2 linked regions of the Saccharicrinis fermentans DSM 9555 = JCM 21142 genome follow. The protein of the gene in region 1 interacts with the protein of each later gene in a pairwise test. Links are inferred from orthologs where the notes say so. Each region holds a gene or a part of one and is shown in the gene's direction. Other genes may lie near its edges. The genes, in order: CYTFE_RS0118050 and purT.

Region 1 (17,254 bases):
GCAGCTTCGTTAAAGAACTCCATAATACCTTCTTTATTGGTAGTAATGATGGCATCCAGGGCTCCCTCTAACATTTTTTCATTGCGTATTTTAACCGATTCTATTTCTTTAAACTGTTCTTTCATCTCATCGCGAGCCTGTTCCAAGAGAACACCCAACTCTTCTTTAGAGCTTTTCATTTGCTCTTCCATGCGAACCTGATCAGTCACATCATTCTCAAGACTTAATATTTTAACAATATCGCCATTGTTATCAATAACAGGGGTATAGGTGGTTAACAAAAATATTTCTTCACCCAATTTCGTTCTTCTACGCACCCTACCTTTAAAGTTACGACCACTTTTTAAGTCTGATAATATATTTGTAAGTTCTTCCACCTCATCCTGAAAGAAGAAAATACGCAGGTTCTGCCCCTCCACCTCTTCGGGGAGATATTTAAAAGTTTGTAGAAACAGCTGATTCACCGAAATAAGTGATCCATCCGTTTCAAACTCACAACTAATAGCCGAGTTATCAATAGCCTCCAAAATACCTTTCATCTCCACTTCACGCCTATCAGACTCCTCTTGAGTAGCTTGCATCTCTTCCAAGTTTTGACGTAACTCTTCTTCTTGCTGCGACATCTTTTCGGCCTGAATCTGTGTTTCGTGTAGCAGTTTAGTTGTTTGAATATTTATTTGAACCGTAGAAATGGTAGAAGCAATACTTTCTGCTGTTTTCTCCACGAATTCTATTTCAAAAGGCTCAAATTCACTAAATGAGGCCAGCTCAATGACACCATAAATTTCATCATTAACCTTTAGCGGTACAATTAACAAAGCCTTAGGGTTTGCCTCTCCAAGGCCAGATGTTATATTAATATAATCATCAGGTAAATCAGTAATATAAATGGTTTCCTTCTCTAATGCACAGCGACCAATTAAACCATCTTCCCATGGCACATACTTATCGGCATATTTTTTTCTATCAAAAGCAATACAGGCCGTGAGCTCAAAAATTTTTTCATTTCTATTATTGGTATTAGCCAAAAACACACCTCCCTGGTTTATCTTCAAATAATTAACCATGTAGCTAATAATATTGTAGGATAAGACTTCCAGGTTATCATTATTCCTTCTCAAAATTTCGGCAAACTGCGCCAATCCTTGCGTAATCCAGGTTCTCTGTTCTTCCTCCAGCCTTCCTTGCTCCTGCTCTTTTTTACTTTTTATCAGATAGTCACGCAGCTTTAGTAAGGATTTACTCAATTGATCTTTCTTTCCAGAACCAATATTTACAGTATCCAGATTCCCTTGTCTCAAGTTATTAATAAACTTAAGTACCATATCAGAACGTTTGGCTTCCGCTTTGATAGACTTACGTTGTTTACGAATAATTTTTGTAAAAGACAGCGCAAGTGCATACCCTATGGCACCTGTGGCAAAAGGTAACAACAGCAATAACCACATTCCTGGAAACAGATAGAACATATCAGCTATGCTCCTATTGGATTGCAAAAAAACTTCAGAGTTTCTATTCATTAAGATTACGCCTATCACAACGATCAACCCAAATAAGATTCCCCTAAAAGTATATTTTCCTAAAATACGCGATAATTCAAGCTTTTTCACGATGATTGTATTAAAAATTACAGACCTATTTTTATAAGCCCGGCGAAATTATAAACTTTCTCACAATACCACTCAAAAGTAATGGTAATGTTTTATAATAATTTTAAGAGGCTCGGTGCCATTTCATCTAAGGACAATATTTTACTGGCAGCACCTAATTTTGCTGCTTCTTTCGGCATTCCGTAAACAACAGAGCTACGTTCATCTTGTGCAATAGTATAAGCTCCAGACTCTTTAAGTTCAAGAAGGCCTTTGGCTCCATCGTTACCCATCCCTGTCAGTAACAATCCTGTAGCATTTTTTCCAGCATACCGTGCTGCACTCCTGAAAAGAACATCCACCGAAGGACGATGTCTATTAACCAGCGGACCATCTTTAATCTCCACAAAATACTCTTTACCCACCCTTTTCAACAACATATGGTGATTACCTGGGGCAATCAAAACTCTACCTTGATATAATTTATCACCATTTTCGGCCTCTTTCACTTCCAGCTGACAGATATTATTAAGGCTATTAGCAAAGGACTTGGTAAACCCCTCTGGCATATGCTGAACAATAGCAATACCCGGCATTTTATCCGGTAAATTCTTTAAGAAGTTTCGGATGGCTTCAGTACCACCTGTGGAAGCGCCCAAGACGATAACCTTTTCTGTAATAGCAATTCTATCATAAGCCGATCCTCTTTCCAAAATAACATCGGCTGAATACTTGGGAGCAACCTCTAGCAGGCGTGTTGCCGGCTTTCGGGCCTTGGGCGTACTCGGTTGAGGATTAGTTGATATACCCCCATTAATTTTTTTACGCGACAGTTTAGCTTGAGCTGAAGCTTTTGCCGCATCACAGATTAATATTTTTGATTCATTGATAAACTTAGCTGCATTCATGGCAGGTTTACCAATAATTTCAGATGCTCCATACTCCAATGCCTTCATGGCAACTTCGGTACCTTCGGTCGTTAATGAAGAAATAATAACCACCGGAATAGGATGCTGCGACATAATCTTTCTAAGAAATGTCAATCCATCCATCCTAGGCATTTCAATATCCAAGGTGATAACATCCGGCACCTCTTTCATGATCTTTTTTACTGCTATAATCGGATCTGCCGCTGTCCCCATCACTTCAATTTCGGGGTCAGACCCCAATATTGATGAAAGACTCTGCCTAACTACCGCTGAGTCATCCACTACTAATACCCGTATTTTATTCATCCTCATATCACAACGTTAAAAAGTCATTTGCTTCACATAATCCAACTGTTCGCCCTAAGGATCATCTTCTAATCCTTATTTTTATCCAACAGCTTATGTCTTACTTCACCAGAATCGGTAAAAAATATTATTTTTCTTCCTTTTCTACCTCCAGTACTGGATGCCACCACCGGAATTTTTCTTTCCTCCAGCATTAACATAGCCAGCCTTATGTTTCTTTCGCCAATCTTGGCTTTAGAACTCCCTGTCTGCATCATTTCACCTCCCCCAAATACTTTTGCCTGCAAGTCTTCGATTTTTGATCCTAAAAAAAGCATCCTATCAATTAACTTATCAATAGCTATATTGCCATATTTTGGAGATGCCAAATCATTACCATTCCAGTTGGGCAACATATAGTGGTTAATACCTCCAATTTTCAATTTAGAATCCCACAAGCACACCGCCACACACGAACCCAGTATTGTTTTAACCAGGTGTGGCTCCTTACTTGCAAACAAAGAGGAAGGATATAAAAAATGTTGTAAATATTGACTCATCTATTTATCCTTAAAAAATCTCGTCCTCTTCATCGAAGAATATATCGTTACCATCACCACTAAAACCATCTACAATATTTTTGGCCTCCGGAACACTGATGGTAAAGGTTGAGCCATCTCCTTTTTTACTTGAAATTTCTATTTCACCACTTAATACATCCAAAAGAGCCTTCGTAATTGACAGTCCTAAACCATGACCCCGGTTGATAGAATTAATGCCGGTATCCAACCTTTTAAAACGTTGAAAAATGGTTTGCTGATTTTTTTCTGAGATACCAGTTCCAAAATCCTGAACCGAGATCTTTAATACATCATCATCGTCTAACCAAATAGATATGATAACTTTACTATCTTTATAACTATATTTTAAAGCATTATTAATAAGATTGCTTAAAATAAGTTTCAATTTTTCTGAATCAGTCTTGAAATAAAAGTTTTTACCAAAACCATGATCAATATTAAACTGAATATCAAAAGAGATACCCATTTTACGGCTAATGATATTAAATGAATCAACCACCGTTTGAAGCAAACTTCTGATATTTACCTTGGCAATATTAGGTGCTATTTCACCCGCCTCAATTTTAGCCGCTACAAATATATTTTTCAACTGAAAATCCAGGTTAAACGCTTCTGAATGAATCAAAGCAACCATAGACACCACTTTCTTCCAATCGTGTTTTTCAACAGACAGTATGGCTTTTGACAACCCGAGAATAGATGTAAAGGGGTTAACTATTTCATTTGATATATTTGATATAAAGTGACTTTTTAATGCTTCCGAATCTTTCAGCTTTTTAGAAACACTTTGTAATTCTAATGTAAGATCCTTAATCTCCTTTTCGCTGCTTTTTCCTTTTTCAAGCCGTTGTCTGAGCTCCTTTAGCAATTGTCTGTCAGATAAATTATTCATGGTTGTAGTTTTGTGCTTTGTTTTTTTCTGAAAATTGTTGGTTTAATATGTTCTAATGGTACATCCATTCCGGTCAACGATTCCGAATGTCCTATAAAAAATATTCCTCCTGGTTTTAGATGCGTAATTAATTTATTGATTACACTTTCTTGTGTATCCCTATCAAAGTATATTAAAACGTTTCTACAAAATATCACATCAAACAGCTCATTAATATTGGCATAATTTGAATCCATTAAGTTTAGATACTTCAAATTTAAATTACTTTGTAATTCAGGACGCACCTTTACAGTAGGATTTTCTTTGTCTTTACTCTTTAGTAAATATCTTTTCTTAAGTTCCAAGGGAACAATATCCACCTTATTACTGGCATAAATACCTTTGGCTGCTTTACTCAACACATTCTGAGAAATATCAGTACCCAACATTTTATAGGTAAATCCGGCATTTTCCCTTTTATGCTCGTTTAAGGTCATCGCAATGGTATACAATTCTTCACCACTGGAACAACCAGCACTCCAAATTTTAAAGGTTTCTCTTGTTCCACGTTCAGTAAACATAGGCAAAACGTCATTCTTTAAAAAATCGAAATGAACCGGTTCTCTAAAAAAATCAGTTTTGTTGGTTGTTACCACATTTAAAAAATTGAATATTTCCTCCTTTTGGCCCTCTGCACTAAATAAATAATCCTTATATTCACTATACGACTTCATATTCAACTGCCTGATTCTTTTGAGCAAACGTCCCTGTAACATCACTCTTTTAACGGGTGGCATTTTAATACCAAACTCATTAAAAATGAAGCTACTAAATGCTGAAAAGTCTTTTTCAGAAAGTTCAGCCTTGAAACAATCAAGTTCATTTGAATATATATTACTTGGATCTGTCACTATTTTTTTATTTCATCAACAATTCTGCTTAGTTCTATAATCTCATTTTGACTGAACACCTCATCTGAGTTCAAAATCAAATAAAACTGTTCATCTATATTAATTGCAGCCTGAATATAATTAGGACTGTAATCATTATCAATGTTCTTAAAATCTTTCTCTTCAGCCTCAAAAACATCGCTTACGGCATCTGTAAGAATGGCCATTTTTAAAGTAGAATCATCATCTTTTCTTTTAACATCAATAATAATGATGCAGGTCAAAGGTGTTATTTCAATGGGTTTCATCCCAAACTTAACACCTGTATCAATCACAGGAATCACTTCTTCTCTATGATCGATAACACCAGTCATAAAGGAAATAGATTCTGGCATGTTACGCGGCACTTCATATTCGCGTATTTCATTCACCTTGCTTACATGAATTGCAAAGGTCTCCGACCCCACCTTAAAAGACAGATATGAATTATTAATATCTTCCATATCAATTAATTTTTTCGTTCAATTTGTGATACAACATGCGTTAAATCAATCAGATGAACAAATTCATCTTTTACCTTAACCGTACCTTCAAAGCATTCGATCAAACCCATTTTATTTTCAAATACGGCTGGTTTTATTTGATCCAAAGGTACTTCAAAAACCTCTTTAACCATGTCAACCATAATACCGAATTGAGATTCTAACTTATCTTCAGGCGACACTATAATGATAGACGTATCCTTTGTACGTTCCGCATCTTCCATATCCATTATTTTTCTCATATCTGTCACTGGTACAATGTTACCATGCAGATTAATAACACCTAAGATAAACTCACGTGTATTGGGCACTTTGGTCAAATTCCCTTCGTAAGGGAGTATATTACGTACCTTAAGACTATCAAAAGCAAATGTTTGTTCGCCAAGACCAAAGGAAATTATTGTTACAAATTCACCTTCCATAGTTATTTATGTAATTTTTGGTTCGAATGAAATTGAACTAACCTATTAGTATCTATCACCATAGCAACAGAACCATCCCCCATAATAGAAGCTCCAGAAATCACTTCCTGATCTTTCAACAGCCTTCCAAATGGTTTAACCACTGTTTGGTATTCTCCAATTACTTCATCTACTATTAAACCAATTTGTCTATCCTCGTATTTGACTTGAATAATGTGTTCCTTTTCATCCGTAATCGCTTCCTTAAAAACACTCCTCAATCCAATGACAGGGAATTGTTCTCCACCTAAAGTAATCACATCATTGAAAATATTTTTCTTATCCTCTTTTTCCAAAGGATAAATTTTTTCAATCGCAGAAATAGGAATGACATATTGCGATTGAGCAACTGTAACCAGTAGTCCATCAATGATAGATAGCGTTAAGGGTAACTCTAAAGTTACTGTAGTCCCCTTATCCACTTCTGAATCAATGGAGACTTCTCCCCTTATTTCACCAATTTTTCGTTTAACGACATCCATTCCAACACCGCGACCCGACAGGTCTGATACTTGTTCTTTGGTAGAGAATCCACTCTTAAAAACCAAATCTAGAATCTCCTTTTTACTTAGCTCAACCCCTTCTTCAACCAGCCCCTTATTAATGGCCTTATTCAAGATGAAATTAGGATCAATACCCTTACCGTCGTCAATAATCTTTATAATTACATTAGCACCTTCGTAATAGGCCCTGAATATGATATTTCCTTTGGGATTCTTTCCCTTTTTAATACGTTCATCAGGCATCTCAATGGCATGATCCACACAATTTCGTATCATATGAAGTAATGGATCGGTTAAGTGCTCAATAATATTCTTATCCAACTCAATATCGCCACCTTCAATGATAAAATCTATTTCCTTATTCAGTTCCTTAGATAAATCACGCACCAGCCGTTGAAACCTCATCAAATCATTTTGAATAGGAATCAGGCTAATTTCAAAGGCATTATCCCTCAATTGTCGAGTTAACTTCTGTATATTTTCAGAAAGCATAATGATTTGTGGATCACCGCTTTTCTTTTCTGCATACAAATTTAGTTGTGCCTGAATGGTCACCAACTCACTTACCAAATTAACCAGTTCATCAATTTTATTGGATGCCACCCTGATGCTGGAAATCTTATGTTCCTTTAATTGCGGTTTCTTTGCTTTTTCAGCGGATACTTTTTTTTCTTCTCCTCCCCAGGATATTCCTTTAAGTAATGCAGCACTTAATTTCTCCTCCTTACGTTGGCACTTAGATATAATCTCCTCAAACAAAACATGATCGATAATATCACCATCAAATACCTCTGTAATCACTAAATCACACTCATCCTCCACAAAGATAAATACATCTTGAATTTCGTTAAGTGCCTCACTCGTATTTAAAACTATATCCCAACTAACATAACATTCTTGTGCTTCTAATTTGCTTAACTCAGGAACCTTTTCATCGTTGAACAAGACAACAGCCTTACCCAAGGCATGTAAATCATCCAACAAAAACATAACATTGGTTCCATTTTGCAGAATGTTTGCATGAGGCTTAAAGTTGATTAAATATGTTTTGGAGTGATCAGAAGGCTTCTCTTCCGAAATATTGTTATCCTTGGATTCTTCAACCGGTTTTTCCACCGCAGAATCGGATACTAATCCTTGTACTTTACGTGTTAATGCTGCCAATTCCTGTTTATCTGAATTATCGGATAAATCACCCACATCCAGCAGATATTTTATTTGGTCAATAGCATTAAAAGTGACCGAAATAATCTCTTCAGAAACAGCCAGTTTTCCATTCCTAACCCAGTCATAAACAGTTTCTAAATGGTGCGTAAACTCACTCAAATCATTAAAACCAAACATAGCTCCACCACCCTTCAGAGAGTGCATAGCTCTAAAAATACGTTCAATTATTTCTTTGTCTGACCTATCATTTTCAAGTAGCAACAAAGCTTCTTCGAGGTCATGCACATTGTCGAGTGATTCTTCAACAAATTTGGCTCTAAACTTATCAATCATCCGCCTGCTTTTTACTAGATTAGAGACTCAAAAAAACGTAATGATTTATTAACGTCTTCCGAATCAAGGTTATTCTGTTGGATATTGCTCAATTCTGCTTTCAAAGCAGGAATAAGCTTCATCGTATTGGATACTATTTCCTCTGACAAAGAAAGGTTACCATTTCTGATCGCATTATAGACCCGTTCCATTTTCACGGCAATATCATCGAGACCTTCAATGCCAACCATTGGTGCAGTACCTTTAATTTTGTGCACTGTCATAAACACCTTTTCAACAACACCCTCAGGTGCATTGTTTGCCATATCGGCATTTAAATCATTTTCGATGGTCTTTAGATCATTAAGCGTATCGTTGATAAAACCTTTTTTTATCTTTTCTATCATCTTAAAACTCTTGAAATAGCACTTAATAGTTTAGCTGGAACAAATGGTTTAATAATCCACCCTGTCGCACCGGCTTGTTTCGCTTCCATCTTTTTAGCCGCTTGCGATTCTGTTGTCAGAAACAAAATAGGAATATGCTTATAGGCATCTATTTCCCTTACTTTACGTATTAAACCCAAGCCATCTAGATTAGGCATATGCAAGTCGGTAATGATAATATCGATGGTTCTTCCATCTAAAAACTGAAGAGCATCCTCCCCATCAATACCTACCAAAACTTCGTACCCTTCGTTTTGCAAGGTGAAATTTACAACTTCCCTGATACTTTCAGAATCGTCAACAATAAGAACTGTTTTAGCCATAATTTTGTTAATATTTTTCTATAGTTTAAAAAGGTCTCTAAAACCTGCATTTACAACCAGAGCGGACATATCATCACTGAATGTTCCCTCCAAATTAAATGGGAGCCCTTTATTTTCATAAGCCAATTTAATCGAAAGAATAAATTGTATAAAGGTAATATCAATTCCGGTTGGGTTGTCAACCTTTACATTAAGATGTTTTGAAAAGTCAATTGTTTTCATCAACTCTTCTTTTATAATATCCGCATGGTTAATGATCAATTCGCCGGAAAGAATCACTTCCTGCTTATTGTCATCATGCTTTATTTCAAGTGAAAATGGTTTCTCCATATAGCAGCTTTAATAGTATATTGCCCTAGAATTTTTCATAATTATCCATATCCATTTCTCTTTCCAGGTTAATCAAGTCATCTTTTCCTCCGGACACATTGGTTTGGCGAGGTTTCTTTTGTACACCTGACGCTTTTTTCTTTGTTTCCGCGTGACTATCCAAATCCTGATTAACAGTACTTGTCTGTTCATTACCTTCATCGCCGATGGTAAAGAAACTAACAGCTTCTTTTAACCTATCTGCTAACTCGGCCAACTGCTCGGCGCTTTGTGTTAACTCATCAGATGAAGAAGCATTTTCCTGAGTAATCAGGTTTAACTGCTGCATAGCCATATTAATCTGCTCGGCCCCTGTTTTTTGCTCTAAACTTGCTGCTGAAATTTCTTTAATGAGCTGAGTTGTTTTTTCAATATCTGGCACCAATAAGCGCGATTTCTCACCCGCTTCTTGTGAAACTTTTAGTCCGCCATTCACCAGGCTATGAATTTCATCTGCAGCCACTTTACTTCTCTCAGCCAGCTTACGTACTTCGGCAGCTACTACAGAGAAACCTCGACCATGCTCTCCGGCACGAGCAGCCTCTACGGCAGCATTCAGTGCCAATATATTGGTTTGAAAAGCAATATCCCCAATAATCGTAATTTTTTCAGCCACACTCTTCATAGAACTAGCTGCTTCTGACGACAGCTTATCTGCTACATTTACATCTTGTGCGGTTTCAACAGTAATTTTCTCTGTTTGAACAGCGTTCTCCGTGTTTTGATCAATATTGGCAACCATCTCTTCAATAGAGGTAGACACCTCCTCAGCGGAGGCTGCTTGATCAGCAGATCCTTTTGACAACTGTACTGAACTATCTTTAACGCTCTTTCCACTAGATACTAGATCGTTTGCATTCTCTTTAATTGCTATTACAATATTTTTGATATTTAAAGCCATAGCTTTAAGAGCATCAGCTAATTTTCCGATTTCATCATCTTGCTCAATCTCAAGTTCAGCTGTTAAATCACCCTTTCCAATGGCCTGCGCAAAAGCAACTCCTTTTGTTAAAGGCTCCACAATACTCTTGTACAACCAAAAAGCAATAACAACAGAAACAACCACCAAAATAATAACCATCATCAACACAAATCCGTTGAACCAAGCAAATGAATCATCCATTTCTTTAAGAGATGCAGTATTTAATCCATTAAACTTATCAACCAATACCGTTAATTCCTCCACAATTTCGTTACTCAATGTGATGATTTCACCGTCTTCCTGAACCATAGGTTCCACCTCAAATATCACCATAACATCATCATAAGCCTCAAACGAGTTCAAACTACTCATGATATATTGATGTTTGGTAAACAATGAATCGGTTTTTAACTTAATTGAGTTAAAGATATCCTGATCAGATTTATCCCACTGCTTTTGATTTTTAGTAAGCTTTTCAATTAAAGCAGGATAATCTTTTGTGTGCAAATTTTCAAGTACTACCTTATCGGAAGTACCAGGCTGTCTGTCAATAAAAACCCAACTTTTTATCAAAGCCTTGGAACTAATAACCATGTCCTTCAACTGTTGTATATTTTGTTCTGACGGACTATACACTCCGGTAATCTGATCACTTAAAGAACGACTATTATTTAGGGTAAAATAAGTAGAAACTCCATTAATAAGAATTGCCAGCAATAGAATACTAAAACCAGCAATCAGTTTTTGTGCGATATTTAATTTTATTTTCATTTGTCTAAAATTGTTTTTCAATGGTCACATGAATCAGGTCATAAGAAATTTTTCAATGTAAAAAATACTCTCAGCCCCTTTCATCTAATCCTACTTTTTAATAGCAGCCGCCATATTAGAAAGTTTGGAACTTATACTAAGACCTAAATTTTTTGCGTTTAAATCATGAATTTCAAACTTCAAATTATTATCCCTAACTACGAAGTTAATAACTGAACCGTGTTTGGTAGCCCCTTCGGCCTCGGTAATTACCAGTGAACTTTTACCAATCTTTGAAAACAAAGTTTCCGAATGACGCGAAAAATTAACACTAGAAGAAACATATAACACCTGGCAATCAGTCACTTCATCCACAGAATTAAACTGCTTAATGACTACATTCTGATAACCGAACTTTTTACCACCTGATTGTTTAACCAGCCAATCCGCAATTTTCGAATTTTTTAAGACACCAATAACAAAGTCACCTTGTTTGGCATCATCTGGCCATCCTATATAACGGATAAAGTTTAGTGTAAATACAGACTTGTACTTTTCAACTTGACTGGAACCAATCTTTGGAACCGCCACCATAAGTATTAAGAGCAGTAAGATTTTCCTCATATCACAACACTTTTTATATTTGTTTTCCTCCCCCTGTTACGGTTAGTATGATGAATAGGTTACTTTTTTTGTTTATAAAATGTTGAAAAAAACCCTAAGTATTAAAAATTAACTACACTAAATGATACCTTAATCAATAAAACAAATAAATTTGCCCCGTATTAATATTTAAGGAATGAGAATTGTAAAATTTATAAGCGCAAAAGCCGGAAATACATTTGAGAGCAGGATTAAAAACACACTCCATCATATATTAAAAGAAGATAACAAACAGGCCATTGTAAAACTGGATATCATCATTAATAATGAGGTGGAAGAGGAGTTTAATGAAGAATACGAGTGTTTTGTGGAGACAATGAAAACCGTATTTAAAGATAAGATGCCTGCCCACTCCATTGTTTTTCAGCATATACCCGGAAATGAAGAATTTGTCATACACTACCAAGTATATGAAAATACAAATATTCAATACAAAAAATTACTAAATCATCACTACGTTACAGTAAAACATGACGCTGGAATAGAGTTATTTTCGGGAGCTATATCATTCAAAGAAGACTCACTTTTATTTTCTGCACAACGATGTTTTGATTTTGCGGAACAGATTTTGATGGCTGAAGACTTAAATTTTGGTCATATCTATCGACAGTGGAATTATATTCCTCAAATAAATGGTTTATCGGATTACGACCGTCAAAAAAGAGCTAATATTTATATATTTAACGAAATAAAAAATATATTTTTCGAAGAAGCCTTGTTAATTAACGGAAATCCATTGGAAAGCGATATCAATAATTTAGACCGCAGGCTATCCATCGATTTCAATGCATTGGGTCCGTATCCGGAAAACACCCATACAAAATTGAAAGACAAGGAAAATTATACCCAAGAAAATACAGGTATAAAGAGCAAATTTATATACAACGACAGCCATGAGTATTGGTTTACAAGTGCATCAGATCATGACCATATTTCACATGATATTGAGCAACAAACCATACAAACATTAAAAAATATTTTCACCTTAAAAGAGAAATATAAGGTAGAGCCAAATATTCAGGATCATTGTAAGTTTATTAAAGTAAAAATTAAAAACAGCGAGGACTGCAAAACAGTGGAAGAATTAATCAAAGGACTATTACCTAATGTTGAAACGGTCATCACCTGTCCAGCCTTGAATCAACATCATAATTTAGTAGAAATGGAAGGGTTAATTTCGTATTAATTAGAATATTTACCAGAATCGCTTATATTATCACTAAAATACAGTTTAAATAACATGTGGATTTTTATTGCTCGCACCATATTAAAAAACAGAATATTGTTTTTAACCCTTTTATCGCTGTTTACCGCTTTTATGGCTTACCATGCCAAAGATATTCAGATGTCGTACCAATATGCGCCTCTTTTACCTGAAGACGATCCTGCCTATATTGAATACGAAGCCTTTGCTGAAGTTTTTGGTAACGAAGGAAACTTAATGGTAATAGGTGTTAAGGACAAAGATTTCTTTCAACTGAACAATTATAAAAATTGGACCAGATTAAGTGCCCGTATTGACTCTATCGAAGGTGTCAGCTCTGTATTTTCTGTTTCAGAATCCTATAACCTCATTAAAAACACCAAGGAAAAACGATTTGAAATAGAGCCTTTATTCGCAGGCAAGGTATCATCACAATATGAACTTGACTCCATTAAAAATAAGTTTTATCAACTGCCTTTTTACCAGAGTAACATTTACAATAAAAGTAAGGACGCATATTTAATGGCCATTACCCTAGAACCTCATATTTTAGAAAGTCCAGAACGGGTAGGCCTTATTGAACAAATCGTAAAAATGGGGGATGAGTACACTTCTAAAACAAAAATAAATATTCATTATTCAGGACTACCTTACATCCGGGTTACCACTGCTGAAATGGTAAAAAAAGAACTGAATATGTTCATTTTCATGGCCTTAGGAATTACAGCCATCATTCTATTTTTGTTTTTCAAGTCCTTTAAGGTAATGTTGTTTTCAATGCTAGTGGTAGGAATGGCTGTTATATGGGCACTGGGCACACAAGCCTTATTTGGCTTTAAGATTACCATACTAACAGGTATGATACCTCCACTTATTATTGTAATTGGTATTCCTAATTCAGTATTTCTCCTTAACAAATACCATCAGGAATATCGGAAACACGGCAATAAAATAAAAGCATTACAACGTGTTATTTGTAAAATAGGGAATGCAACCTTTTTAACCAACCTTACAACAGCATCAGGGTTTGCAACATTTATATTTACCAGTAGCCGTATATTAGTTGAATTTGGAATCATCGCTGCCATCAATATTATTGGTGTATTTATCCTATCATTACTACTGATACCCATTATCTTTAGTTTTTTATCAGTTCCTAAAAAACGACATCTCAACCACCTGGATAACAAAGCCGTTAATAAAATAGTAGATAAACTAGTTTATATATCATTAAATCATCGAAATACAGTGTACATTACCACTGGAGTCATTTTGATACTCGGTATTATAGGAATCACTAAGATTAAAACGACGGGTTACATGCTCGATGATATACCACATGAAGATCCGCTCTACCTCGATCTTAAGTTTTTTGAAGAAAACTTTGATGGCTTAATGCCGCTGGAAATAATGATTGACACCCAAAAACCCAATGGTGTTCTTAAAGCAAGCAACCTAAAAAAGATGGACTTGTTAAATAAAAAGCTTTCTTCTCACCCTGATATATCCAATGCCCTATCTCTAACAGAGGTTGTTAAGTTTGCACGACAAGGGTTTTACAACGGTAATCCTAAATACTATGGCATTCCAAGTAATCAAGAGAGAAACTTTTTATTATCCTACGTATCCAAGGGAGAAGGAGAACAACAGCAGGTTATTAGTACCTTTATCGATTCCCTCAAACAAAAAACAAGGCTGAGTTATCGTCTAAAAGATATTGGTACCACAAAAATGACTGAGCTCAACGAATCAATACGTGAAACCATGCACGAAATATTTCCACAAGAGAGGTATAGCACTTCGGTTACTGGAGCCAGTGTATTATTTTTTAAGGGAACCAAATATCTTATTCGTAATTTATTTGTCAGCTTACTATTGGCCATCATTTTAATAGCCTCTTTTATGGCTTGGATGTTTTCTTCAAAACGTATGGTTATCGTTTCACTTATACCTAATTTAATACCCTTACTAATGACAGCTGCCCTAATGGGCTACTTTGGCATTCCCATCAAACCATCAACTATATTGGTTTTCAGTATTGCCTTTGGTATTTCAGTGGACGATACCATCCATTATCTGGCCAAATACCGTCAAGAACTAGGCGAAACAAACTGGAGTATTAAAGCAGCGGTAGTCCTAGCCCTCAAGGAAACAGGCGTAAGCATGATATATACATCCATCATCTTATTTTTTGGTTTTGGTATTTTCGGATTTTCAGAGTTTGGAGGTACTGTAGCACTGGGTATACTGGTAGCAGTAACCTTATTAATAGCCCTTGTTTCAAACTTAATATTGTTACCTTCGTTACTATTAACATTAGAAAAACAAATTACCAATAAATCCTTTAGAGAACCATTGCTTCATATCTTCAATGAAGATGAAGATATTGAAATTAACGAGTTGAAAATAGAAAAAGAAAAAGTTAACTCAATAGAAGAAAATTAAACAGACACAACAAAAATGCTCAATATAAAAGAAACACAGCAACTGGTGAATGCTGAACTAAAAAAAATAAATTTTACAACTGAGCCTCTGGCACTATATGCACCTATAGAATATACCCTTGCACAAGGTGGAAAGCGTATTCGACCCGTATTATGTCTTATGGCAGCACAATTATTCGGTCATGCACCCCAAAAAGTCATATACCCTGCACTAGGACTGGAAATATTCCATAATTTTACCTTGTTGCACGACGATATTATGGACAATGCTGAAGTACGCAGGAACAATCCCACCGTACATAAAAAATGGGACACCAATACAGCTATATTATCAGGAGATGCCATGATGATTAAAGCACATCAGTTTATTTGCAACTGTGAGGACTCTAAATTACCCAAAGTTATCACACTTTTTAATGAAGTAGCCTTGGGTGTTTGCGAAGGTCAGCAATACGATATGGAGTTTGAAACACGCAAAGATGTTTCGGTAGAAGACTACATTAAAATGATCAGCCTCAAAACCGCTATTTTATTAGCCGGAAGCCTAAAGATGGGAGCCATATTAGCCAATGCTTCCGAAGAAGAAGCCGACCTTATCTACCAATTTGGAATGAATATAGGATTGGCCTTTCAACTACAAGATGACTATTTAGATACTTTTGGAAATCAGGACACTTTTGGCAAAAAAATAGGAGGTGATATTATTGCCAATAAAAAAACTTTTTTACTGTTGACCGCGTTAAAAAAGGCAGAAAAAGAAGATAAAAGAAACCTAATTAATTGGATTACCGTAGAACATGACAATCATAACTTAAAAATTGAAGAGGTAAAAAAGATATATCAAAAATTAGCAGTTGATACGGATTCAAAAAACAAAATGAACGAGTATTATGAAAAAGCGATTCAATGCCTAGGAGAAATTAAGGGGAATGAGTCCGTAAAAAAAGAATTAAAAAACTTTGCTTCACAACTAATGCAAAGAATTAATTAGTTCTTATTCAATAATCTTGCTATTTTAGCATTGCCCACATTATAGCATTGCTAAAAGATTATTTACATCTCTTTAAGCAGTAATTAACCAATATAATTCTGGTTGCCACAAAGGTAAACTTACAATATGAAACGACCATGCCAAGGAATTTTGACACCCAAGTGGATAAATAATTTCATGGGAATTTCATGTGGCCGTTGAAAAACAAAATTTTTGACACATGAAACAATTAGAAGGAAAAATCATCCAGATAGTAGGTCCTGTCATTGATGTTAGTTTTGATTTAGAAGATCAAGAACTTCCTAGTATTTTAGATGCACTCGAGATATGTCGCGAGAATGGTGAAATAGTTACCATTGAGTGTCAACAACACATCGGAGAGCAAACCATCAGGTGTATATCAATGGATACCACGGACGGTTTGGTACGTGGCATGAAGGTAATACCAACAGGACAACCAATATTAATGCCTCCTGCCAATACAGTTAAAGGTAGATTGCTAAGTGTGACCGGAAAAGCCATTGACGGTATTGGAGATATTACAAAAGTAAATGGTACACCCATCCACAGAGAACCTCCCAAGTTTGAAGAATTATCTACTGAAACTGAAATTCTTTTTACCGGTATTAAAGTAATTGACCTGATTGAACCCTACGCCAAAGGAGGTAAGATTGGTCTTTTTGGAGGAGCAGGGGTAGGAAAGACCGTACTTATTCAAGAACTAATCAACAACATAGCCAAAGGATATGATGGATTATCAGTATTTGCAGGTGTTGGTGAACGTACCCGTGAAGGTAATGATTTACTCCGGGAAATGATTGAAGCAGGCATCGTAGACTATGGCGAAGCATTTAAGAAAAGTATGGAAGAAGGCGGATGGGATTTATCCAAGGTAGATAAAAAAGCACTGGATCAATCACAGGTAACCATGGTGTTTGGCCAAATGAACGAACCCCCTGGTGCACGTGCCCGTGTTGCCTTATCAGGTTTAAGTATTGCCGAGAGTTTTCGT
Region 2 (9,283 bases), 4.3 Mb from region 1 along the record:
AATATATCATGATTAAAAGTGCACAATATATACCAAATAAGGTGGTATTGTGCACTTTTTTATTTTACGTCGAATTCCATAATTCATCTTCATATAAATTAAGTTCACTACGTCTGAGACCTGCAGAATAAATGAATGATAAAATACATCTGTGCCTGATGATGTAAGTATTCATTCATTTCGTTAATACCTATTTCTGAAAGATCATCGTTCTTAAATGCAGTACAAAAATCTCTCATGCATTTCGAATAAGTTCTTATTGGTACTCTCGTTATATCTAAGTCTTTCTAATTTCTCCAAATAGCCTTTGGGTAAGTTTATTTGTTTTCTTTGTGTGCCCATTTACTTTAGAGAAATAATGTTCATAACATTAAAAAAGCTAAATCAGTAAACAAAATAATTGTTTGTTATCCTTACTTAAAATTGCCTTAAAATAAGATTCTGCCACGTTTTAAAATGTAAGCAAGGTAGATTTTAATTTGTTACTGCTTACCAAAAAAGAAATGGGATTACAATGTTTTTCTTGTCCAGGTTACTAGAAATATTTGCATGACAACTATAGACATTATTTATACCCAACTTTTGGCACTGACCCGCTGAAGCTAAGGGCTTGAAATTAGGGGTGTTGATATTCAAATTTAATAACAATTTCAAGTAAAAAACATAGAAGTTTTTAATTGTAAAAATCCATATTCAAGAACTCTCATTTAATGAATATCTTCCATATAAATACCACCTATCAGTTAATGAACCATAGGGTAGGCCAGAGCAATAGCCCCGTGGCCGGCCTGGCGAGAAGCTTTACGATGGCGAGTTGAAGATTATATGCTCTAATCGGTCAATGCGTCTGATTGGATTAGGGTGAAAAACCATGTGTGTTTGGTTCTGGATGAATCAATTTTCACTTGCTTGTCTTTCAGTTTTTTGCTTCCCAATTAAAAAGACTATTTTTGCGCGTTTGAACATTACCTGATTGAAATAGAATATATGAAACGAGCCATCGGATAATCTTTCTCCTACAAGATAATGATTCAGTTGGCGGGTTTTATGTAGCAAATGAAAATTATAAACGTATGACTAATACAGCAAAAGTAAGCATAGGCACTCCACTGTCTGCATCTGCCACTAAAGTGATCATGTTAGGTTCGGGTGAGTTGGGTAAAGAAGTGGTGATTGAACTTCAACGATATGGTGTTGAAGTGATTGCCTTGGATAAGTATAAAAACGCGCCGGCCATGCAAGTGGCCCACCGCAGCTATGAGGTTTCTATGTTGGATGGAGAGGCACTGGCTCGGATTATTCGTCAGGAAAAGCCTGATTACATTATTCCGGAAGTGGAGGCTATTGCCACAGATACTCTATTACAGCTGGAAAATGAAGGGTTTAATGTGATTCCAACAGCCAATGCGACAAAATTAACCATGAATCGCGAAGGTATTAGGTCTTTGGCTGCCGAAGAACTGGGATTAAGAACTTCGCCTTACCGATTTGCAGGAACCAAAGAGGAGTTTGAAGTAGCAGTGGGAGAGATCGGCTTTCCCTGTGTGATTAAACCTATTATGAGCTCCTCGGGTAAAGGACAGAGTGTGGTGAAAAGCCCGGATGATATTGATGATGCATGGCAATATGCCTTGGATGGTGCACGGGGTAACAGTGACCGGGTGATTATTGAGGGTTTTGTGGATTTTGATTATGAAATAACCTTGTTGACCATCAGTCATATAGGGGGTGTTTCTTTTTGTGCACCCATTGGTCACCGGCAAGAGGGCGGCGATTATCAGGAGTCATGGCAACCTCAAGCGATGAGCTCAAAGGCATTGGTCGACTCCAAAAGGATGGCTGAAGAAGTCGTGAAGGCTTTAGGCGGTAGAGGACTCTTTGGAGTGGAGTTTTTTGTGAAAGGTGATGAGGTTTACTTTAGTGAACTTTCCCCTCGTCCGCACGATACTGGTATGGTGACCATGATATCACAGGATTTAAGTGAGTTCGCCTTGCATGTGAGAGCCATTCTTGGATTACCTATTCCTAATATAGTGCAGCATGGACCTGCTGCCAGTAGTGTGATTATGGTGGAGGGGAACTCTGCACAGGTTTCATTTTCCGGCATAGAACAAGCTTTGACAGATCCGGATACGCAAATTAGATTATTTGGAAAGCCTGAAGTGCAAGGAGAACGTAGAATGGGTGTGTGTTTGGCTAGGGGAGCCTCCGTTGAGGAAGCCAGGGCTAAGGCCAATAAGGCAAGTGAAGCTGTCAAAGTGCGCTTATAGATCACCATATTGCAGATTAGAGTACATAAGAGACTGTCTTAAAGATTATGTTGGCTTGAGATGGTCTCTTTGTTACCGAAGAGATTAGGTGCCTTGTGAAGAGATCACTTGTCATCTTTGTGCCTCGCTTTTGGAACATGTTATGCTTTCTTCTATTTTTGTAATTTCTATTTTTTGATAGTGTTTTATGTCAGAACTGTCTACTAAAGAGATAACTTATTTGCCGGGTGTAGGTCCTAAAAAGGCCGAATTACTAAAGAGTGAACTTAAAATCCAATCTTATGAGGATCTGTTGTATCATTTCCCTTATAAGTATGTGGACCGGAGCCGGACTTTTAAAATTAGGGAGATAGACAGTACTTCCTCGCATATTCAATTGCGTGGTAAGGTCGTTGCACTGAATTCTGTCGGACAAGGAAAGTCGCAGCGTTTAGTGGCCCGCTTTGCCGATGAAACAGGGGAGATTGAGCTAGTGTGGTTTAAATTTATAAAGCAGATTAAAACAGGTATTGATCCAAAGGCTGAATATATCGTTTTTGGTAAGCCTAGTAAGTTCAATCAAACATACAATATTGTTCATCCGGAGATGGAAAAGGTAGATGAAAGCAAGCCTCGTTTAACATCTGGTTTACAGGCCTTTTATAATACCACCGAAAGGATGAAGAAAGGCTATTTGAATTCAAAAGGTATTCAGAAGATGCAACAGAACATATTTTTGTCGTTCAAAGGCGCTATTTCAGAAACCTTGCCTGCTTATATTGTGCAGCAGTACAAATTGATGATTTTAGATCAGGCACTGCGTACGGTACATTTTCCTCCCAATTCAAAGGCTTTGGAACAAGCCCAGTTTCGCTTGAAATTTGAAGAGCTTTTTTACATTCAGCTTAGTATTTTAAAATTAAAGAATCAGCGGAGCCTTCGTATCCAAGGACATATATTTGCTAATGTGGGCGATTTTTTTAATCATTTTTTTTATAATAATCTTCCCTTTGAACTCACAGGTGCACAAAAGCGTGTAATACGGGAAATTAGAAATGATATTGGTTCAGGAAGGCAGATGAATCGTTTACTTCAAGGGGATGTGGGGAGTGGCAAAACAATGGTGGCTTTGATGGTGATGTTGATTGCCCTTGATAATAAGTTTCAGGCTTGTTTGATGGCGCCCACCGAGATTCTTGCAACGCAACATTACGAATCTATTATGGAGCTGTTACAGGGGATGGATTTAAATGTGAAGCTGCTTACAGGTTCTAGCAAAAAGAAGGAAAGAGAGCAGATTCACGCTCAATTGATAAGTGGTGAACTGCAAATATTGATTGGTACGCATGCTCTACTCGAAGATGTGGTTCAATTTAATAATTTAGGTTTGGTGATTATCGATGAGCAGCATCGCTTTGGTGTGGCGCAACGAGCTAAGTTGTGGAAGAAAAATAGCATTCCTCCCCATGTGTTGGTGATGACGGCCACTCCAATACCTCGTACTTTGGCCATGACGGTTTATGGTGATTTGGATGTGTCTGTGATTGATGAATTGCCCCCCGGTCGAAAGCCCATAGAAACCAAACATTATTTTCATAATCGTAGAAACAACCTGAATCATTTTATTAGAACTGAAATTGAAAAAGGAAGACAGATTTATGTGGTGTACCCCTTGATTGAGGAATCGGAAAAGATGGATTATAAAAATCTGGCAGAAGGTTTGGAATATATGCAGGCTGCTTTTCCAGAGTATAAAACTACCATGGTACACGGAAAGATGAAGGCTGCTGAAAAAGATGCAGCTATGCAGGAGTTTGCTAAAGGAGAAGCCCAAATACTGGTGGCAACTACGGTGATTGAGGTGGGCGTGAACGTGCCCAATGCTTCAGTGATGATTATCGAGAGCGCAGAACGCTTTGGCCTGTCGCAATTGCATCAACTTAGAGGGCGTGTAGGACGTGGAGCTGAACAGAGTTATTGTATCTTGATGACGGGATATAAATTGGGCGAGGATAGTAAAAAGAGAATGAACATCATGGTAGATTCCAATGATGGTTTTGAAATAGCCGAGGCCGATATGAAACTACGTGGTCCGGGTGATTTGGAAGGTACTCAGCAAAGCGGTTTGCCTTTTGAGTTGAAGATTGCGAACCTTACCCGTGATGCCCAATTGTTACAACATGCCCGTAATGTGGCCAATGCCATCTTAGATAATGACCCCACGTTGGAGAAACCCGAAAATCAAATTCTCAATAAACAACTTCGTAAGCTGGCCCGGCAAAAAATGAACTGGAGTTTGATAAGTTAAAGGTTTCAACTTTGAAGTCACTTTTAATACCTTGCTTAATTAAAGAAAAATTTCTTTATAATCCCCATATTGTCAATACTTAACCTGATAAAAGACAGGTTTAGGAAAAATTGAAAAAAAAATACAAGCCTCTTTTTTTTAATTGTAATCTCCACTTTGCACTATTCATCAAGGTTTTGTAATGTCTACATAGCAATATAATTTATTTATACCAATTCCAAATAGCAAAATGGCGTTTTCTGTAATATCTGATTAATTACATTTGTTCGGAAATTTTGCTTGAAATCATGACGAAATTAAAGTTTGTAGAGCATACGGGGTACGTTGAATCCTTCAATTCGGATCAGGTGAAGGTTCGTATATTAAGCGAATCAGCCTGTGCATCCTGTCATGCCAAAGGGGCTTGTACTGCATCTGATATGAAAGAAAAGGTAATTGATGTTAGCACGTATGGGGTAGATCACTTGGCCGTTGGTCAGCAGGTGGTTATTAGGGGTCAAAAATCTTTAGGGTTAAAAGCATCGCTGATAGCCTATATATTCCCATTTATTCTGGTGTTTATTACCTTGTTTGTTGTGCATGGAATCACGAAGAGTGAGGGTATTGCAGGTATTGCATCCCTAGCTGTGTTGGTTCCTTATTTCATAGGAGTTAAGTTGTATACTCCAAAGCTTGAGAAAACATTTGTATTTACTATCAAAGAAATAATCGGTTAGATAAAATTAATATAAAATGAACGTAGTAGTAATAACTATTTTAACGCTTGGAATATTAGGAACCGTGGCGGCTTTGGTGCTTTACTTTGTGGCACAGAAGTTTAAAGTGTTCGAAGATCCAAGAATCGATCAGGTTGAAGAGGTGTTGCCTGCTGCCAATTGCGGTGGGTGTGGTTTTCCGGGCTGTAGGGCTTTTGCCGAGGCTTTGGTGAAGAGCGACGATATCTCTTCCTTAAACTGTCCAGTGGGTGGAGCAGAGACCATGGGTGCAGCTGCCGCCATACTCGGAAAGGAAGTGGCAAAGTCAGATCCTATGCTGGCTGTTGTGCGTTGTAACGGTACATGTGAAAACCGACCTAAAACGAATCATTATGACGGTGCCACATCATGTGCAGTGGCTGCTTCGTTGTACGGAGGAGATACGGGTTGTAGTTATGGCTGTTTGGGATGTGGCGATTGTGTGGAAGCATGTAACTTTGATGCCATGTATATGGATGAAAAAACAGGATTGCCTGTTGTTAAAGACAACTGTGTAGCTTGTGGTGCCTGTGTGGATGCTTGTCCTAAAGATATTATAGAACTTAGGAAGAGAGGTCCTAAAGAACGTAGGATATTTGTTTCGTGTGTGAACGAGGACAAAGGAGGAGTGGCCAAAAAGGCTTGTGCTACTGCTTGTATCGGATGTGGTAAATGTGAAAAGGTGTGTCCTTTTGATGCTATCACGGTGGAAAACAATTTGGCTTACATCGATTACAATAAATGTAAACTGTGTCGTAAGTGTGTCGTTGTATGTCCTACGCATGCCATTCATGAGATCAACTTTCCATTGCGCAAAGCAAAGCCTGAGGCCAAGTCAGAAAGCCCTAAAAATGCAGCAGGCCCTGTTGCTTCGCAAGAGGCAGCTGTAAAGGCAAGCAATGGCGTAAAAAATGATAACAATACATCTTCGGATAATAAAAATAAGGAGGAATAAACGTGTTAAAGACATTTTCACTTGGAGGTATTCATCCTCCCGAAAACAAATTTTCGGCCGGTAAAAAAATTGAAGCATTACCGGTTCCTTCGCAAGTAGCCATTCCGGTTGCACAGCATATTGGCGCTCCGGCTGCTCCCATAGTAAAAAAAGGTGACACCGTAAAGGTAGGTACCTTAATTGCTAAATCTACAGGTTTTGTTTCAGCCAACATACATTCTCCGGTGTCCGGAACGGTTTTTAAGATTGATAACATCGTTGATGCCAGTGGGTATCGCAAGCCGGCCATCATTATCAAAGTAGAGGGTGATGAGTGGGAAGAAGGTATTGACCGTAGTACAGCACTTAAAAAGGAGATTAGCGCTACTTCTGAAGAAATTATTAAAGCGGTGGCAGATGCTGGTATTGTAGGTATGGGAGGCGCAACCTTTCCTTCTCATGTGAAGCTTTCTGTTCCTCCCGGGAAGAAATGCGATGTGCTTATTCTAAATGCGGTGGAGTGTGAACCATATTTAACAGCCGACCATCAGTTAATGATGGAGAAAGGTGATGAGATAATGGTGGGTACTCAAATTATTATGAAAGCACTAAAAGTGGATAAGGCCATTATTGGAATTGAAAATAATAAGCCGGATGCTATTCAACATATGCGATCATTGGCTGCCTCTTATGCGGGTATCACCATTGAACCATTGAAGGTTCAATATCCACAGGGAGGTGAAAAGCAATTGATTGATGCTTGTATCAATAGGCAGATTCCTTCTGGAAAGTTGCCTATCGAAGTGGGAGCTGTGGTTCAAAATGTGGGAACCATCCTTGCTGTTTATGAAGCGGTTCAGAAGAATAAACCTTTGTTTGAGCGTGTGGTTACTGTGACCGGTAAGTCGCTTGCTAAACCTTCTAACTTCCTTGCTAGAATAGGAACGCCTTTAAATAACTTGATTGACGCTGCCGGCGGCCTTCCTGAAGATACCGGAAAAGTAATTGGTGGTGGCCCTATGATGGGTAAGGCCTTGGTAAGTACTGATATTCCAATTACCAAAGGAAGCTCAGGTGTGCTGATCATGCCCGATGAAGAGGCCAAGCGTAAACCCATGCAAAATTGTATCAGATGTGCAAAGTGTACAGAGGTATGTCCTATGGGACTGGAGCCTTTCTTGCTGATGACTGTTAGTGACAAGGCCGTTTGGGACCGAGCTGAAGAGGAACATATCATGGACTGTATTGAGTGTGGTTCATGTAGCTTTACTTGTCCGGCGAACCGTCCTCTGTTGGATTATATACGACTGGGAAAAGGTAAAGTGGGACAAATTATGAGGAGTCGTAATAAATAGGTGTCCATTATAGGTTTCAAGTTATTCGTAATGAATAAATAAAAATATAAGCGTTAGTTAAATAATTGAAATATGAGCACATTAACTATTTCACCTTCACCGCACGTTCATAGTGGGGATAGCGTGAAAAAAAATATGTACGGAGTTATCATTGCCCTTATCCCGGCATTGCTAATTTCTTTTTACAACTTTGGTTTGGGAGCCCTCGTTGTAAGCGTGACAGCTGTTGCATCTTGCCTGGTGTTTGAACATGTTATTCAGGTTTACCTGATGAAGAACGAAACATCCATATGGGATGGATCGGCCATGATAACAGGTTTGTTGCTGGCTTTTAATATACCAAGTAATCTACCCATTTATATTATTGTTATAGGTGCTTTGGTATCCATTGGTATTGGTAAAATGTCTTTTGGTGGATTGGGTAACAACCCCTTTAATCCAGCATTGGTAGGAAGGGTTTTTCTATTGATCTCTTATCCTGTGCAAATGACCAGCTGGCCAAGACCGGAACGAATTCCTTTTACATATACCGATGTTACTACAGGTGCAACGCCGCTATCTGTAATGAAGGAAGCCTTGGCCAATGGAGAGTTACCTACTAATATTTTAAATGAAATACCTAGTTATCGTGATATGTTTTTAGGTCTTCAAGGAGGTAGTGCTGGTGAAATGGCTGGATTGGCTATTTTATTGGGCTTGGGTTTTATGCTTTTTCGTAAAATTATCACCTGGCATATCCCAGTTGCTGTGATTGGATCTGTATTTGTATTTACTGGTATCCTGCATTGGACCAACCCAATGATGTATGCGCCACCTATGTTTCATATTCTTTCAGGTGGTTTGTTCTTAGGTGCCGTATTTATGGCTACAGACTACTCAAGTTCGCCCATGAGTCGAAAAGGAGGTATTATTTTTGGAATCGGAATTGGTGTTTTAACGGTGGCTATCCGAATTTTTGGAGCTTACCCGGAGGGTATTTCTTTTGCGATACTTATTATGAACGCCTTTGTTCCTTTAATTGATAAATATATTAAACCTAAGCGTTTCGGAGAGAAACCGGTGGTTGCTAAATAATTTGAATCATGGCAAAAACAGAATCAACATTAGTAAATATGGTAGTTGCCTTGCTCGTTATTACAGCGCTTGCTGGTGGTACGCTTGGCATGGTTTACAAAGTAACAAAAGAACCTATTGAGGCTGCTAAATTGGCCAAACAACAAAAGGCAATTGAAGAGGTAGTTCCCGGGTTTGATAATAATCCCACCGATGAGGTGTATGAGCTGACTTCTAAAGAGGGTTACATATTGAAAATATTTCCTTGTAAAAAAGGGGGTGAACTCTTAGGTGTGGCAATCTCTACTAAAACAGAAAAAGGGTTTAGTGGAGAGTTTAAGGTGATGGTTGGCCTCAAACCGGATGGAACCATCATTAATTATTCAGTGCTGGAGCATAAAGAAACTCCAGGGCTGGGCTCTAAGATGCAAGAATGGTTTAGGGTTGAAAATACTCCGCAGAATATATTGGGTGTTAATCCGGCCAAAACCAAGATGATTGTATCTAAGGATGGCGGTGATATTGATGCTATTACAGCTGCAACTATTAGCTCAAGGGCCTTTCTGGATGCTGTTATGATCGCTTATGATACGTATAAAAAAGAAGGAGGTAAAAAATGAATCAGTTACAAAATTTTACAAAAGGCTTCT

The links.
Region 2: the proteins of CYTFE_RS0118050 (region 1) and purT interact in binary tests that used the Escherichia coli proteins (3 or more experiments, as listed by UniProt). The link is inferred for Saccharicrinis fermentans DSM 9555 = JCM 21142 from one-to-one orthologs.

Annotation. Positions count from the first base shown.
Region 1 is NZ_KI912107.1:4,412,206-4,429,459, forward strand. What follows is about bases 14,351-17,254. They hold CYTFE_RS0118050 (polyprenyl synthetase family protein), read left to right. Parts: upstream 14,351-15,267; coding sequence 15,268-16,242; downstream 16,243-17,254. Other genes in these bases: CYTFE_RS27145 (efflux RND transporter permease subunit), read left to right, coding at 14,351-15,252; atpD (F0F1 ATP synthase subunit beta), read left to right, coding at 16,463-17,254. Also shown: CYTFE_RS0117975 (PAS domain S-box protein), read right to left, coding at 1-1,610; CYTFE_RS0117980 (protein-glutamate methylesterase/protein-glutamine glutaminase), read right to left, coding at 1,703-2,824; CYTFE_RS0117985 (chemotaxis protein CheD), read right to left, coding at 2,893-3,363; CYTFE_RS0117990 (sensor histidine kinase), read right to left, coding at 3,374-4,276; CYTFE_RS0117995 (CheR family methyltransferase), read right to left, coding at 4,273-5,166; CYTFE_RS0118000 (chemotaxis protein CheW), read right to left, coding at 5,166-5,648; CYTFE_RS0118005 (chemotaxis protein CheW), read right to left, coding at 5,654-6,109; CYTFE_RS0118010 (chemotaxis protein CheA), read right to left, coding at 6,112-8,151; CYTFE_RS27140 (Hpt domain-containing protein), read right to left, coding at 8,166-8,537; CYTFE_RS0118020 (response regulator), read right to left, coding at 8,534-8,899; CYTFE_RS0118025 (hypothetical protein), read right to left, coding at 8,918-9,229; CYTFE_RS0118030 (methyl-accepting chemotaxis protein), read right to left, coding at 9,255-10,961; CYTFE_RS0118035 (YfiR family protein), read right to left, coding at 11,052-11,564; CYTFE_RS0118040 (hypothetical protein), read left to right, coding at 11,740-12,789; more of CYTFE_RS27145, read left to right, coding at 12,844-14,350.
Region 2 is NZ_KI912107.1:150,605-159,887, forward strand. The notes cover bases 307-3,171. They hold purT (formate-dependent phosphoribosylglycinamide formyltransferase), read left to right. Parts: upstream 307-1,073; coding sequence 1,074-2,270; downstream 2,271-3,171. Other genes in these bases: recG (ATP-dependent DNA helicase RecG), read left to right, coding at 2,458-3,171. In the rest of the region: more of recG, read left to right, coding at 3,172-4,557; CYTFE_RS0100765 (SoxR reducing system RseC family protein), read left to right, coding at 4,845-5,273; CYTFE_RS24375 (Fe-S cluster domain-containing protein), read left to right, coding at 5,290-6,246; electron transport complex subunit RsxC, read left to right, coding at 6,249-7,580; CYTFE_RS0100780 (RnfABCDGE type electron transport complex subunit D), read left to right, coding at 7,653-8,654; CYTFE_RS0100785 (RnfABCDGE type electron transport complex subunit G), read left to right, coding at 8,663-9,253; CYTFE_RS0100790 (RnfABCDGE type electron transport complex subunit E), read left to right, coding at 9,250-9,283. UniProt on the Escherichia coli protein: Involved in the de novo purine biosynthesis. Catalyzes the transfer of formate to 5-phospho-ribosyl-glycinamide (GAR), producing 5-phospho-ribosyl-N-formylglycinamide (FGAR). Formate is provided by PurU via hydrolysis of 10-formyl-tetrahydrofolate.